DNA from 2 places in the Mesorhizobium sp. 1B3 genome. Region 2 is predicted to be linked to the other one. Evidence: riboswitches for the same ligand, from Rfam matches in the RefSeq annotation. Region 2 holds a riboswitch; the other holds the start of a gene.
What was found. Region 2 has a riboswitch for glycine ahead of ACCO56_RS32975 (D-amino acid dehydrogenase). Riboswitches for the same ligand answer to the same signal wherever they lie in the genome.

Region 1 (8,304 bases), on a different contig from region 2:
GAACTGTGTAATGTCTGTCGACGAATAGACATCAGATTGCGGGCTCTGCGCGTCGAGTTCCTGGAGTACCCGCTGGAAGACAACCTGGGCACCCACGCTAACCGAATTCACCTTGAGACCAGGGTATTTGGCAATGAAGCCGTTGACTATCTTGGTAGCCGTCTCCTCGTTAGTAGTTCCATTATACCATGTTATGGGCCCTTCGGTCTTCGCAGCTGCGTAAAGCTCCGTATCCGATGATTCAGCAGTCGCCTGACTCGCGCCAAAAAGACTGAGCGCAACAAGGCCCACCGATAGCAGCTGAAGCTGTTTCATTGTCTACTCCCATTGTTTTGCGTTCTCTCGGATTTCATCCGACGTGCCGGACCTTATGAGTCCAACTCGGCGAAGGCCAATGATCGGGGTGACTAACTTTATAAGTAAATGTTATGATTGGTGTCCGTACAGCACAATCCTGAAGGCGTGTCTGCTGCCTAGAGGTCTCGTCCATGGAATCGCCGGTACGCGATGCCATATATGTATTCGCCGAGTTTTCCGTCGAGACGGCGTCCACGGTACGAGTTAGAAGCCGGGTCCATCATCGATCATTTCCAAACGGCCCGACGCGAGCGTGAAACGCTGTTCGGCCGGGTGTGAAACCCGATCGGCCTCAAGGCATTCGTACTCGCCTTGCGCAAACGCTAGCGACTTGTGCGGTAGGCACCTTACGGCAATTCTGCCCGTCACGTGGACATGGGGAACTGCAGGATCCTTACGGTGCCCCGGTCGGCATTTCTTCTATAATGAGATAGTAGGGAGGAGGGTGAAGCCGACGTCTACTGCCTCGTCAAGCTCAAACAATCCGCCAGAACGTCGGGCTTGTTATGGAATACAAAGGGAGGATGGCCCTTCGTGTTAGCCCAGACTCTCAAGCTTAAATCTTGTCGACAAATCTGGACGGATCGCGCCAGTACCGTTCCTGGTGAAGATCAAATACTGTCAATCGGCCCCCGATCACTTGTACAGTACTACCAGAAAACCGCGGGCGCGTTTGTCGGATACGTTGGTGATGCGATGGGGAACGTCTGCAGGATACCGCGCCGTCTCGCCTTCCTTCAGCGGTATGACGTTCGCTCCGGAAGCGACCTCAAATCCTTCGGTCAGGGCGGTCAAATGTTCAAACGTGCCTGCTGAATGCGGCTCGCTGTCCAGGCTACCCAAAGGATCGATCTCTACGTCATACCATTCAGTGCGCCCAGCCAACCGCGGAGTGCTGAGGATCCTCAATCGGCATCTTCCGTCAGCACTGCGGATCTCAGGCGTATGCGGCCGCGACGTGACTTCAATTTGGCCTACACTGGCTGCGGCGCTCCCACTGCCCACCAACGCTCCGAAGTCGATCTGGAGAGCTTGCGTCAGACTCCAGACGACCGCGAAGGTGGGATTTGCTTCGCCACGTTCGATCTGGGAGAGCATGGATTTCGAGACGCCGGCTTGCGCCGCCAACTGCTCGAGCGTCAACCGGCGGAGCTTACGTTCCTTCTGGATTGCCGGTCCGATCTTCGGAGCTCGCTGTGCCATGTTCGCCTTCTTCCAGACGGTCACTTGGGGGAAGGTCCCTTCTTTTCCAGCTTACGGGAATTTTCCATCTTTTCAAACTTTCCCATTGCCTGCCCGCATTTTACGCATCATAGTCCGCGGTGCGGGAGAGAGGCGAATAACGCCTCGCCGAAGGAGCAACCGCCCCGGAAACTCTCAGGCAAACGGACCGCAAGCGCGTCAAGAAGCTCTGGAAAGCGAAGCCAACAGGCTTCCGCCGACGGTGTAAGTGGGATCTGCCAATAAGGGCGCTCCACGAAGCTCTCAGGCCAATGACAGAGGGGGCTGGGGGGCCCGCGTGAGCGGGTGATTTCTCATGCCTTCAATCGGAGATCGTGTTGCCGTCATCGGGGGCGGCGTCACGGGCGTCACCACTGCATATAAGCTCGCCAAGGCAGGTTATCGCGTCAGCCTGTTCGACAAGCATCCCTATCCGGCGATGGAGACGAGCTTCGCCAATGGAGGACAACTGTCGGCATCCAACGCAGAAGTATGGAATAGCTGGTCCACCATAGGCAAGGGGCTCCGATGGATGTTAACGCCAGGAGCGCCGCTCCTTGTCAACCCCTACCCCTCCTGGCACAAGCTCAGTTGGATGGCCGAGTTTATCGCGGCTATACCGACCTACGAGCGCAGCACCGAGGCTACGGCTCGTCTAGCCATCGCCGCACGCGGTGTTTTGCAGGCGATGGCCGCCGAGGAGAACATCGCCTTCGACTGCGAGACACGCGGCATCCTCCACGTTTACCAGACGCGGGCAGAGTTCGAGCACGCCGCGCGAGTGACCGAGATCCTGCGTCGAGCAGGACTAGGGCGGCGCGAGGTCTCACCCGCCGAGATTCGCGACATAGAGCCGGCCCTTAAAGGCGACTTCTACGGGGGCTTTTTCACCGAGAGTGACTTTACCGGCGACATTCATAAGTTCACCAATGGCCTGGCCGCCTCATGCTGGCGTCTTGGCGTGGAGAACAGACTGGGGTGCGAGATCGAGTGGATTTATGCGGATAAAGGCGACATCAGAATCCGCTTCCGACATCTTGCTGACACCGAGGAGTTCGAGCCGCTCGAGCAGGCGTCATTCGACAAGGTTGTCGTTTGCGCCGGTGTCTGCTCGCGACGCCTTGCACGGGAATTGGGAGACCGGATCAACGTCTATCCGGTTAAGGGCTATTCCATCACTGTTCAACTGACCGAGCGCATCGATCAGGAGGCCGCGCCTTGGGTCAGCCTGCTCGATGATGACGCAAAGATCGTCACCAGCCGTCTCGGCGTCGATCGCTTCCGGGTCGCCGGCACGGCCGAGTTCAACGGTTTCAATCGTGACATTCGCAGTGCTCGCATCGAACCGCTGGTCGCATGGTGCCGCAGTCATTTCCCAGACATGAGTACCCGTCAGTACATGTCCTGGTCGGGGCTTCGCCCCATGATGCCGGACATGATGCCTCGCGTGATCGCCGGCAGGCGTCCCGGTGTCTTTTACAACACCGGTCATGGTCACCTCGGATGGACTTTGTCAGCGGTGACTGCAGAAATGGTCACTTCCCTGATCTCCAGAACCGACGCCGCGCAGAACGCGTGAGAGGCCGCGACAAAGCTCGGGTCTAACTGCCGACTAAGGTTCTGCTTGACAAGAAATCCGTTATATCGGAAAATTTCAATATATTGGATAGTGGAGGTTTGGATGGGATCGGATCTAGAGGATCGCATTCGGCGGGTTCTCTCTGAGATTGAGGCGGAGGGCCTCCATAAGCGTGAGCGAGTCCTCAGCAGCCGGCAGTCGGGTAGGATTCGAATCACGCGCGACGGTACTGATCGCGAGATCATCAACCTTTGCGCCAACAACTATCTCGGGCTTGCCGATCATCCCGAGGTGATCGCGGCGGCGAAGCGAGGACTCGACGAGTTCGGCTTCGGGATGGCGTCAGTACGGTTCATCTGCGGCACTCAGACCCTGCACAAGGAGCTCGAACGAACCATTGCCCGCTACCTAGGCAAGGACGACGCCATCCTCTTCCCGGCCTGCTTCGACGCCAACGGTGGTGTGTTCGAGCCGCTTCTCGAGGCCGAGGACGCCATCATATCCGATTCCCTCAATCACGCCTCCATCATCGATGGCGTCCGACTCTGCAAGGCCAAGCGTTACCGCTTCGCCAACGGCGACATGAATGAATTGGAAGACCGGCTGAAGGAGGCCGATCGCGATGGCGTCCGCTCAAAGCTGATCGCAACCGACGGCGTGTTCTCGATGGATGGACACGTCGCCAACCTCCGCGCGATCTGCGATCTGGCGGAACGGCACGGCGCGCTGGTTCTGGTCGACGACTGTCACGCGACCGGTCATCTGGGAGCGGCCGGCCGGGGAACTCCCGCTCTGACTGGAGTGGGCGAGCGCGTTCACGTCGTGACGGGGACGCTGGGCAAGAGCCTCGGCGGTGCGATGGGCGGATTCATTGCCGCGTCTCAACCCATTGTCGATCTGCTCCGCCAGCGGGCACGTCCCTATCTCTTTTCCAACAGCCTTGCCCCGGCGGTGGCCTCGGGATCGATCAAGGCCATCGAGATCGCCGAGAAGGCCGACGACAGGCGGCAGCGGCTTTCTCTCCATGCCGCACGCTTCCGGGCCGGGTTGGAGAAGGCCGGATTCGAACTGCTCTTGGGCGAGACGCCCATAATTCCGGTGATGCTGCATGACGCGCGGCTGGCGCAGGATATGGCCGCCGCTCTCGATGAGCGCGGAATCTATGTCGCCGGCTTCTTCTACCCTGTCGTGCCGAAAGGAAAGGCGCGGATCAGGACACAAATGTCAGCCGCGCTGACCGAGCAGGACGTGGAATTCGCCATCGACGCCTTCGCCGATGCCGGCAAAGCGCTTGGCCTGGTTTGATGGTCCACAAAGGGGTTCTCATGAAAGCACTTGTCAAGGCAGCAGCCGAGCCGGGTCTCTGGCTCGACGAGCGGGTGATTCCGCAGATCGATCCAGATGACGTTCTCATCAGGATTAACAAGACTGGCATCTGTGGGACCGACATCCATATCTACGCCTGGGATGAATGGGCGCAGCGCACTATTCCGGTTCCGATGGTCGTCGGCCACGAATATGCCGGCGAGATCGTGGAAGTCGGCGCGAACGTCAGGAAGCTGGCGATCGGGCAGCGCGTCTCCGGCGAGGGCCATGTCGTAGGCACGAGCAGCCGCGCTGCACGCGGCGGGCGGTTCCACCTGGACTCCGAGACCAAAGGTATTGGCGTCAACATCCCCGGGGCTTTCGCCGAATACTTGCGCCTGCCAGCCTTCAATGTCGTGCCGCTTCCTGATGCGATTGATGATGAGATTGGGGCCATTCTGGATCCCCTCGGCAATGCCGTCCATACGGCCTTGTCTTTCGATCTCGTGGGCGAGGACGTGCTCATCACCGGAGCCGGTCCCATCGGCATCATGAGCGCGGCCGTCGCGCGTCATGTCGGGGCGCGGCACGTCGTGATCACTGACATGAATCCGCACCGCCTAGCCTTGGCGGCGGATGTCGCTGATGTCGTCCCCGTCAACGTGAGCAGGGAGGACCTGCGCTCGGTCCAGGAGCGCCTCGGCATGAAGGAAGGCTTCGACGTGGGACTTGAGATGAGCGGCGCGTCGGCGGCGTTTGACCAGATGGTCGAGCACCTTGTGATGGGTGGCAAGATCGCCATGCTCGGCATTCCCGCGCGACCGACTCCAGTGGATTGGACGAAGGTCGTCTTCAAGATGCTCACCGTGAAGGGCATCTATGGCCGGGAGATGTTCGAGACGTGGCACAAAATGCTGGCCATGCTGGAGAGCGGCCTTGACGTCCGCAAAGTCATCACGCACCGACTGCCGGTCGCCGACTTCAAGTCCGGCTTTGAAACCATGAAGATCGGCAACTGCGGGAAAATCGTCCTCGACTGGAGAGTGTGACCATCCCTTATGCGGTCGTCCCAAAGGGCCGCCCTTTGCTGAAAGCGCAGCGAGACTCGGGGCAGCTAACGATGTTTCTGTCCGTCTTCAACGTCTTTACGATTGGCATCGGCCCCTCGAGCCCCACACCATCACCTCGATCTCGGGCGCCGAGGTCGGCCGCCAGGGTGCGGCTGGCTCGGCGTCCGCCATGGTCGCTGCCGGCCTCTACGCCGTCGTGGACGGCATCTCGACCCAGCTTGAGAACGCCGCCGAGGTCGAGACAAGGCGGCAAGCCGGCCTCGACATGTCCGATCGCTACAAGGAAACGAGACTAAACTAAAGCGTGTCGCACTTAATCAACCTCATATCCTGCTGCTTTGAAGAAGTTGCGGCATTGTGTGGGATCGAAGAGATGGCAGATGTCGCCAAGCGCGTCGCACAGGGCGTCGAAAGATCTGGCCGCCTTCTTGCGAAGCAGCGCCTTGAGCTTTGAGAAGGCCATCTCGATCGGGTTGAGATCGGGCGAGTATGGCGGCAGGAACAGCATCCAGGCGCCGCGTTGGCGGACCAGTTCGGCCGCCCGTTCGCTCTTGTGGAACCCGACATTGTCGAGGATGACGACATCGCCAGGCTGAAGTTCGGGAGCCAGTTGGGTCTTGATCCAGGTCTCGAAGCGCCGGGCGTTCATCGGGGCATTGACAATCCGTGGGGCGGTCAGGCCATGGCAGCGCAGGCCGGCGATGAAGGTCTGCGTCTTCCAATTGCCGAAGGGAGCATGCGTCTTGTAGCGCGCGCCTTTCGGTGACCAGCCGGTGCGCTTGGTCAGTTTGGTGGTGGTCGACGTTTCGTCGATGAAGACCAGGCGCGGCAAGGCCTTGTTGAAGAAGCGCTTGCGCCGCCTCACCCACAGATCGCGCGCCTCACGGATGTCAGGGCGCTTATGCTCGCTGGCCTGCAGAGTTTTTTTGTGGCTGAGCCCGAGACGATGCAGCAGGCGCGCGACATTGGAGCGGTGCACGCTCACCCCGCGCGCCGCCAACTCCACGCACAGCTCATCCAGCGTCAGTTCCCCCGCCTCCGCTATGCGCCGACGCACGAAGGCGGCATGCGGCGCGAGCTTGCCCCCGCCCGACGCATGACCCTGGCGGCGCGGCTCCAGGGAGCCCGTTTCCCGCCGCAGCTTCATCAACTCGTTCACGAAACGAGGCGACACACGGAAATGCCGAGCCGCCTCCCGGTGCCCATGGCCCTCGTCGACAAACCCAGCAACACGCACACGCAACGCCATCGGTAACGGCCTGCCCATTACGGTTCTCCTTCAAACCGCAATGAATCACGCTGCAACCTCAATGGGACTCCTCTCTTCCTCCTGAGCTGGTCTACCGACCGGCTGCGCAGGAAAGCTAGCGACGCGGCGCCTCCGGCTGAGGCGCCGCTCAATCCGCCGGCCTGCGCACCGGCATGACCGTTACGAAAGCTCAGGCTCTCGTGCGCGGCCTCGTCGTTCAGGATGCCGATCCGGTTGCTGATGCCGAGGCGCTGGAGCACCTGGCGCTCTGGATCCTGCAGCGTTTCGCACCGATCGTTGCCGCCGATCCGCCGGACGGAATCGTCATCGACTCGACTGGCGCCGATCATCTTCATGGCGGCGAGGAGACCATGCTGGACGCGCTTATCGGCCGGCTCGCGATGTCCGGCGTCACCGCATACGCTGCCGTTGCCGACAGCTGGGGCGCAGCGCATGCGTTTGCACGCTATGCAGCATGGCCGACCTACGTCGCGCCGCATCGACATGGTGCAACCGTCCTTGAGGCCCTCCCACTGGAGACGCTCAGGCTCCCGGCGCCCATATCGTCTGACCTGCGTCTTCTCGGCTTCGAACGGGTAGGCGATCTCCTAGCGCAGCCTCGCGCACCGCTCACGGCCATGGCCAGGTTCGAAAGCTCGTCGAGGCAAAGCTGATCGTTGGGTCGACATCTGAGCGTCAATGCCATGCGGGCGCGGGTGCCGAAAGCCTCACAGAAGGTGGCGCAGATTGCAGACTCGCAACTTACCGCAATGCCCGAGACATCAACGTGGTGGAAGCCTGGTTCGCCACGTTGGCCGGCCACAACTAGGACAAAGGGCGGCTACGATGTGCCTTGCTCCTTCGCTCAACTTCACTTGGACTGTATATTCTTCAAGATCGCAGTTCTCTTCGCTCGGGCGGCTAGCGCGCAGCGTTCGCGAACTGAACCGTAGCCACGCACTTCCTCCGGCCAGCTCAAAAGTTCTAGTGCCGTGTTGGAGGACACGGTGCCCCAGATTGCCAGCACCGTTTCCACATCAGCCTCGTATTCGGCCAGCAGGCTCCTCGCCAACACCGCCTCGGCCGAGCTGCGGAAAGGGTCTAGAAAGGTACCACGCAGCCCCCGCAGCGCTGAAGCAATCCGGAACAGGGGCATCGCCCATTCCCCCAGACGCACCTTTGGTGGCCGTGAGCCACTGCCCGGCCGCGCGAAGGGGCCGCCGCCTACATGGAAACTGATGCGCAGATTGCCCTCAAAGGTTTCGTCTATCCGCCTCCGGAAATCTGCGCTTGCATAAATGCGCGCGATTTCCCATTCGTCCTTGTGCGCAAGAAGCTTATAGTAATAGGTAGCCACTGCCCGGGCAAGCGGTTGGCCGTCACCTGCGTCGGCCGTTGCGACGCGCCCTACCACCGTCTCGTAGCGCGCCGCCAATTTCTTGCCACTATAACGCACCAGTCGCGCGCTGCGATCTGCCACGATCTCCGAAAGACTTTGGGCGCGTGCGCTACGCAACAGACCC
Region 2 (5,903 bases):
TGAAGCCATCCCATCGTCCGCGGCATAGAGATGCCTCTCGAACTTTTGGACCAGCGCATGCATGGCCTGGCGTGCATCGCTGAAGTCGGCCGATCCCTTTCTGATCGCCATGTCGGCCTCGTAATCCGCATGTGAAGCGAAACTGCATTCCCAGCGGACGTCTGGGCCATTACCCTCCAGCTTGACGAAAATCAGTCCCGGATCAAGGCCGAGCGACGACCTGATCGCGCTCGCCCTGCGGCGCTGCTCCAAAACCGTCTGCGCTTGTCCTTCTTTTGCGAAGTAATTCGTTATTTCAACAATCATAGCCCCTCCGCCCCGTTGTCCAAATGCCGCCGACACGCTTGACGTGCTTTGTTTATGATCATAAAGTGTGATCACACTAACTGATCGCAACTGTAGCGCAGCGCATGCGCAGTGACAACGAAAAGGTGGACGCCGTTGCCTACGATCAAGTCCGTTGAAACGCTGATTGTCCAACTGCCAACCCGACGTGAGCACAAATGGGCGGGTTTGACCGAGGTCATAGGCCGTTATGTGATGGTCAAGATGACCGACAGCGATGGCCGAGTGGGTTGGGGCGAGGCTCCGGCCCTGAAGGATTGGGGTGGTGAATTCGGCCGTTATTTCGGCGAATCGGCCCTGATCACACGTACTGTGATCGACACCTATCTCGCGCCCGCCGTCGTCGGTCTCGATCTCGGCAATTTCGCGGAACTCCATGCCCGCATGGATGCGATCATCCGCGGCTATCCTTACTCCAAAGCGGCGGTGGAGTTCGCCGCCTACGATCTTGCCGGACGCTGGCTCAATGTGCCCGTCCATACGCTGCTTGGCGGCAAGGCGCGGGACCGCGTGCCCGTAACGCATTCGATCGGACTGATCTCCATCGAGGAGGCACGGGCCGAAGCAGCCAAGCTCGTGGAAGAAGGGGTCAAGACCATCAAGGTCAAGATCGGCGTGGATGCTGACCGTGACGTCGCAATGGTCGATGCCGTCAGGGAGGTCGTAGGAGATGCAGTGGAGATCTGTGTCGACGCCAATGAGGGTTACAAGACACCTGGCGAGGCCGTCCAGACCGTGCGCCGAATGGAAAAGAACCGGCTGAAATATGTCGAGCAACCCGTCATGGGCATCGAGCGTATCGCCGAGGTCGGACGACGCATCGACGCCCCGGTGATGGCCGACGAGTCCGCCTGGAACTCCCATGATTCCATACAGATCGTTCAGTCCGGCGGGATCCAGATCGTGTCGATCTATACGACGAAGGCCGGCGGTCTCTACAAGGCGATGGAAGTGGGTGCGGTGTGCCGGGCCGCGGGCATCATCTGCAACGTCAATGGCTCGATCGAGACGGGTGTCGGCAATCTGGCCAATGTGCAGCTTGCGGCGGCTTCACCGGCCGTCACCTTGTCTTGCGTCATTCCCGTTTCGACCCCGGCCGAAGCGCAGCATGGCCAGGTGGGAGGCATCTACTACAAGGACGACCTGCTCGTGGAGCCGATGCGGTTCGTCGACGGCGCGATCGTCGTTCCGTCCGGTCCTGGAATGGGAATCGACGTGGATCTGGCCAAGATCGAGAAATATCGCGTCCGCGATTGACGGCGGATGCAAAGGCATCAGGAGAGAGGAAACTAGCAATCATGCGGGCAGAAATCGTCAGAAAACAGACTAAGGCAATGGCCGAGCACGGGCTCGACGCCATGATCTGCTGTTCCCCGGAGAACTTCGCTTACACGACAGGTTTCGTCGTGCCATCGCAGCCGCTTATCCGGCATCGCCACGCCATGACGATCGTGACGGCCGACGGGCGCACGGCTTTGTTCGGGGTGGACATGGAAGCGTCGACGATCAAACGTCGCCTTCCCGATGTCCCGACGCGGATCTGGGCGGAGTTTTCAGACGACCCGATGCTCGTTCTGGCCGACCAGTTGAATGGCCTCGACCTCGGCAAGGCCCGGATCGGTCTTGAGATGGACTATCTGCCGGCAGGCGATTTCGCTCGGCTCGTCGCCGCAATGCCGGCTGCGAAATTCGAGCATGCCGAGCCGATCCTTGCCCGTTTGCGGCAGATCAAGACTCCGGAAGAGATCGCGCTTCTGCGCAAGCTGTCGCGCATCGCCGACCAGGCGATCACGGATACGCTGGCCGTGGTCGACGAAGGCGACTCCGAAATGGACATCGCCGGGCATCTGACTCGCAACGTCTATTCTCTGGGGGCCGATCACTTCAAATTGCTGATCGTGGCGACCGGAGAACGCAGCGTCTTGCCCAATGTCGGGCCCTCCGAACGGGTACTCAAGCGGGGCGACATCTGCCGTGTCGAAATCTTCTCCGTCATCAACGGCTATCAGGCCGGCGTGTGTCGTACGGCGGTCGTCGGGGAGGCACCGCCCATGGCCGACAAGATCTGGGCGCATCTGGTCGAGTGCAAATACGAGATCATGGAAAAGGTGAAACCCGGCGCAAGCTGCCGCGAGATCTACGATGCGTTCATCGCCAAACTTGCCAGGATGAACCTGCCTCCGATTTCTTTCGTGGGACACGGAATTGGCCTGCACCTGCACGAAGATCCATATCTCGGCATGACGCCCGTGCTCGGCAAACCCGGGAGCGATGCACCGCTCGAGGAGAACATGGTGCTCGGCTTCGAGCCTCTCTGCTACGATACCGGATATGGATTCGGCATGCAGAACAAGGACATGCTGCTTGTCACCAGGAATGGATCGGAGCTGCTTTCCGACTATGCCGATACCGATCGGCTGATCCCGACCGGGACGGCCAGGACGGGCGCCTCGGCGAAGCGGGCCGTCGCCTAGGGGGGGAGCCGCCAGCCGGCTTTTAAGAAACATCGATCGGGGCATGGTGTCCCGATCGGGGTGATGACGATATCGCCCACCGCAGCGGGCCCGGTGGGATCGTTCCTGTGCAGGTCCGCAACGGGTGGAAACGCATGCGCACGCTGATCAAAGATTTGAACTTCGCCTTTACGGTCGACCGAAACGACACGGTGCTGCGCAATGCAAGCCTGGTGATCGAGAATGACCGGATTGCCGATATCGGACCGGCGGCTGAAATTGCGGCCCGCCATCAAGGGGTGAGCTTCGACAAGGTCATCGACGGCAGGATGCTCGGCGCTTGCCCAGGGTTCGTGGACAGTCACGTTCATCTGTCGGAGACCTTGTCCCGGGCGGTTTTCCCGGACAACCTCAACACTCGCGCCTGGGTCTTCCATTGGGCCAAGCCTTTCTACGCCCATATCACGGAAGAAGACGAGTATTGGGGCGCGTTGCTCGGCATTACGGAAATGCTTCGCTGTGGCACCACCTGCTTCCTGGACATGGGGTCGCAATACGATCCCGGCATCGTCATCCGGGCCATGGAGAAAACCGGCATCCGCGGCATCACGGGCAGGCATGCGGCCGACAATCCTCCGGCCGAACTGCCACGCGGCTGGACCAAGGAGATGGCCGAGCACCATTTCTTCCCCGACGCGCAGACTGCGCTGAAAGTTCTGGAAGATTGCGTTGTCCGCTACAACGGAGCGCTCGATGGCCGTGCGCGCTGCTGGGTCAATATCGAAGGCAAGGAGCCTTGCTCGCTCGAACTGCATGTCGGCGCGGTGAAGCTCGCCGAACGTCTCGGCGTCGGCACGACCTATCACCTTGCAACGTCCATCGAGGAAGCCAAGGTCTGCGAAAGCAAGTATGGCTGTTGGCCGATCACAAGGATCGATCGTGCCGGCGGGGTCGGCAAAAATCTTGTCATCGCGCATGGCGCGGCCGTGACGGACGAAGAAGTACGCCTGCTTGCCGAACGTGACGCCAGCGTTGCCTTCTGCCCGTGCTCTTCCTTCAAGCTCGGAAAGGGCGCGACCGCTATCGGGAAGTATCCCGAGATGGTGAAGGCCGGTGTGAAGGTGGGACTCGGCACCGACGGCGTCTCGGCGGCCGGCAACATGAACCTGATGCGCCAGATGCTCGTCGTGGCCGGCATGTTCAAGGATGCCCGCATGCAGCCCGACATCTTCACCGCCAGGCAAGCCCTTCGCGCCGCGACGATCGAGGGCGCGCGGGCCCTCATGTGGGACGACGAGATCGGCTCGCTGGAAATCGGCAAAAAGGCGGATTTCATCCTCTTCGATCTCGATCATGTCGAGTGGACGCCCTTCTATGATCCGCTGCAGGCCTTGGTCTTCTCGGCGTCGACGGCCTCGATCACCCAGACTTGGGTCGACGGCAAGCTGCTTTATGCCGATGGCAAGGTCCAGGGTGTCGACGAGGTTGGGATTCGCAGCAAGGCACGCGAACTCGCAGCCGCCGCCGTCAGGCGGGCCGGCTTGCATGAGGAGGGCGTCGAAACCACGACAACGCTTTACGACGAAGGAAACTGACTGCTTGCACTGCCGGTCATCGGAGTGGAGCGTACAGACAGCCATGTGAATGCGTTCGAATGGCTGCATGGGAGAGATCGGCTGTCGTAGATAACGACAGCCGACGCCGACGGAGCAACCCCCCAGGAAACTCTCAGGCAAAGATGACCATGCAGCTGAACGATCTGGAGAGTGGCACCGCGAGTGCCCACCGAAGGGGAAAGCCACGCCGGCCGAGCCGTCGCGGTTAAGCTCTCAGGTACAGCGACAGATTGGGGATCAACCGCGGACTCCGGTCCGCACCCAACTTTGGTCGCGGAGAATGCAATGCCCCATATTGCCGTCATAGGCGCCGGTATCACCGGCGTCACCACCGCCTATGCCCTGCTTGAGCGAGGGTATTCGGTGACTGTCATCGATCGTCAGCGTTACGCGGGGATGGAAACATCCTTCGCCAATGGCGGCCAGCTTTCCGCCAGCAATGCGGAGGTCTGGAACCATTGGTCGACCCTTCTCAAGGGCATCAAGTGGATGATGAGGCGTGATGCTCCGCTGCTGATGAATCCCGCACCCAGCTGGCACAAATATGCCTGGCTCGCCGAGTTCGTTTCCAACATCATGAGCTACCGCGAGAACACGGTTGAGACCACCCGCTTGGCGATAGCGGCACGCGAGCACCTGTTCGGCATCGCCGAACGCGAGAAGATCGATTTCGATCACGTCCGTCGCGGCATCCTCCACATTTATTGGGATAAGCCGAGCTTCCAGCATGCCCTGAAGGTCAACTCCATGCTGATGGAAGGGGGCTTGGACCGGCAGCCCGTGACTGCGGCCGAAGTCAAGTCGATCGAGCCCACCTTGCATGGCGAATTTTTCGGAGGGTTCTACACGCCGTCGGACTCGACCGGCGACATCCATAAATTCACCTTCGGTCTCGCCAGGGCCTGCGAGCAGCGCGGCGCCAGCTTTCTCTTCGATGCCACCGTCAACCGTGTCGAACGCAAGCGGCAATTCCAGATCGCCTATTCGCTGGGCTCGCTGTCGGGAGAAACCACCAAACGCGACCGTATGATCGAGGTCGACGCCGTGGTCGTTTGTGCCGGTTCGGCCAGCCGCCATTTCGCAGCCATGCTCGGTGACCGCGTCAACGTATACCCGGTGAAGGGTTATTCGATCACGGTGCATCTCGACGACGAGCGAAGCCAGGAGGCTGCTCCCTGGGTGAGCCTGCTCGACGACCGGGCCAAGATCGTGACGAGCCGCTTGGGGCCTGGGCGTTTCCGGGTGGCCGGAACCGCGGAGTTCAACGGCATGAATCGCGATATACGGCACGACCGCGTACGGCCGCTGGTCGATTGGACGAGGATGCTGTTTCCTGCTGTCGACACCAACCGGGTCGTCCCGTGGGCCGGCTTGCGTCCGATGATGCCCAACATGATGCCGCGTGTCGGAAAAGGCAGGCATCCGGGGGTCTTCTACAATACCGGCCACGGCCATCTGGGCTGGACGCTCTCCGCCGCCACAGCCCAGA

Region 1: it holds a riboswitch for glycine, as region 2 does, so the genes downstream of both, ACCO56_RS07860 (D-amino acid dehydrogenase) here and ACCO56_RS32975 (D-amino acid dehydrogenase) in region 2, are expected to answer to the same signal.

Annotation. Positions count from the first base shown of each region.
Region 1 is NZ_JBJHDO010000002.1:578,330-586,633, reverse strand. Features, by position in the region: gene ACCO56_RS07870 (ABC transporter substrate-binding protein) at 1-315, opposite strand, end outside; gene ACCO56_RS07865 (helix-turn-helix domain-containing protein) at 994-1,584, opposite strand; glycine riboswitch at 1,673-1,760, shown strand; gene ACCO56_RS07860 (D-amino acid dehydrogenase) at 1,895-3,157, shown strand; gene ACCO56_RS07855 (glycine C-acetyltransferase) at 3,260-4,462, shown strand; gene tdh (L-threonine 3-dehydrogenase) at 4,483-5,511, shown strand; partial or broken gene ACCO56_RS07845 (L-serine ammonia-lyase, iron-sulfur-dependent, subunit alpha) at 5,648-5,833, shown strand; gene ACCO56_RS07840 (IS630 family transposase) at 5,846-6,799, opposite strand; gene ACCO56_RS07835 (hypothetical protein) at 6,955-7,455, shown strand; gene ACCO56_RS07830 (indolepyruvate ferredoxin oxidoreductase family protein) at 7,653-8,304, opposite strand, start outside.
Region 2 is NZ_JBJHDO010000030.1:579-6,481, reverse strand. Features, by position in the region: gene ACCO56_RS32995 (hypothetical protein) at 1-381, opposite strand, end outside; gene ACCO56_RS32990 (mandelate racemase/muconate lactonizing enzyme family protein) at 442-1,602, shown strand; gene ACCO56_RS32985 (M24 family metallopeptidase) at 1,644-2,819, shown strand; gene ACCO56_RS32980 (amidohydrolase family protein) at 2,954-4,393, shown strand; glycine riboswitch at 4,452-4,553, shown strand; gene ACCO56_RS32975 (D-amino acid dehydrogenase) at 4,700-5,903, shown strand, end outside.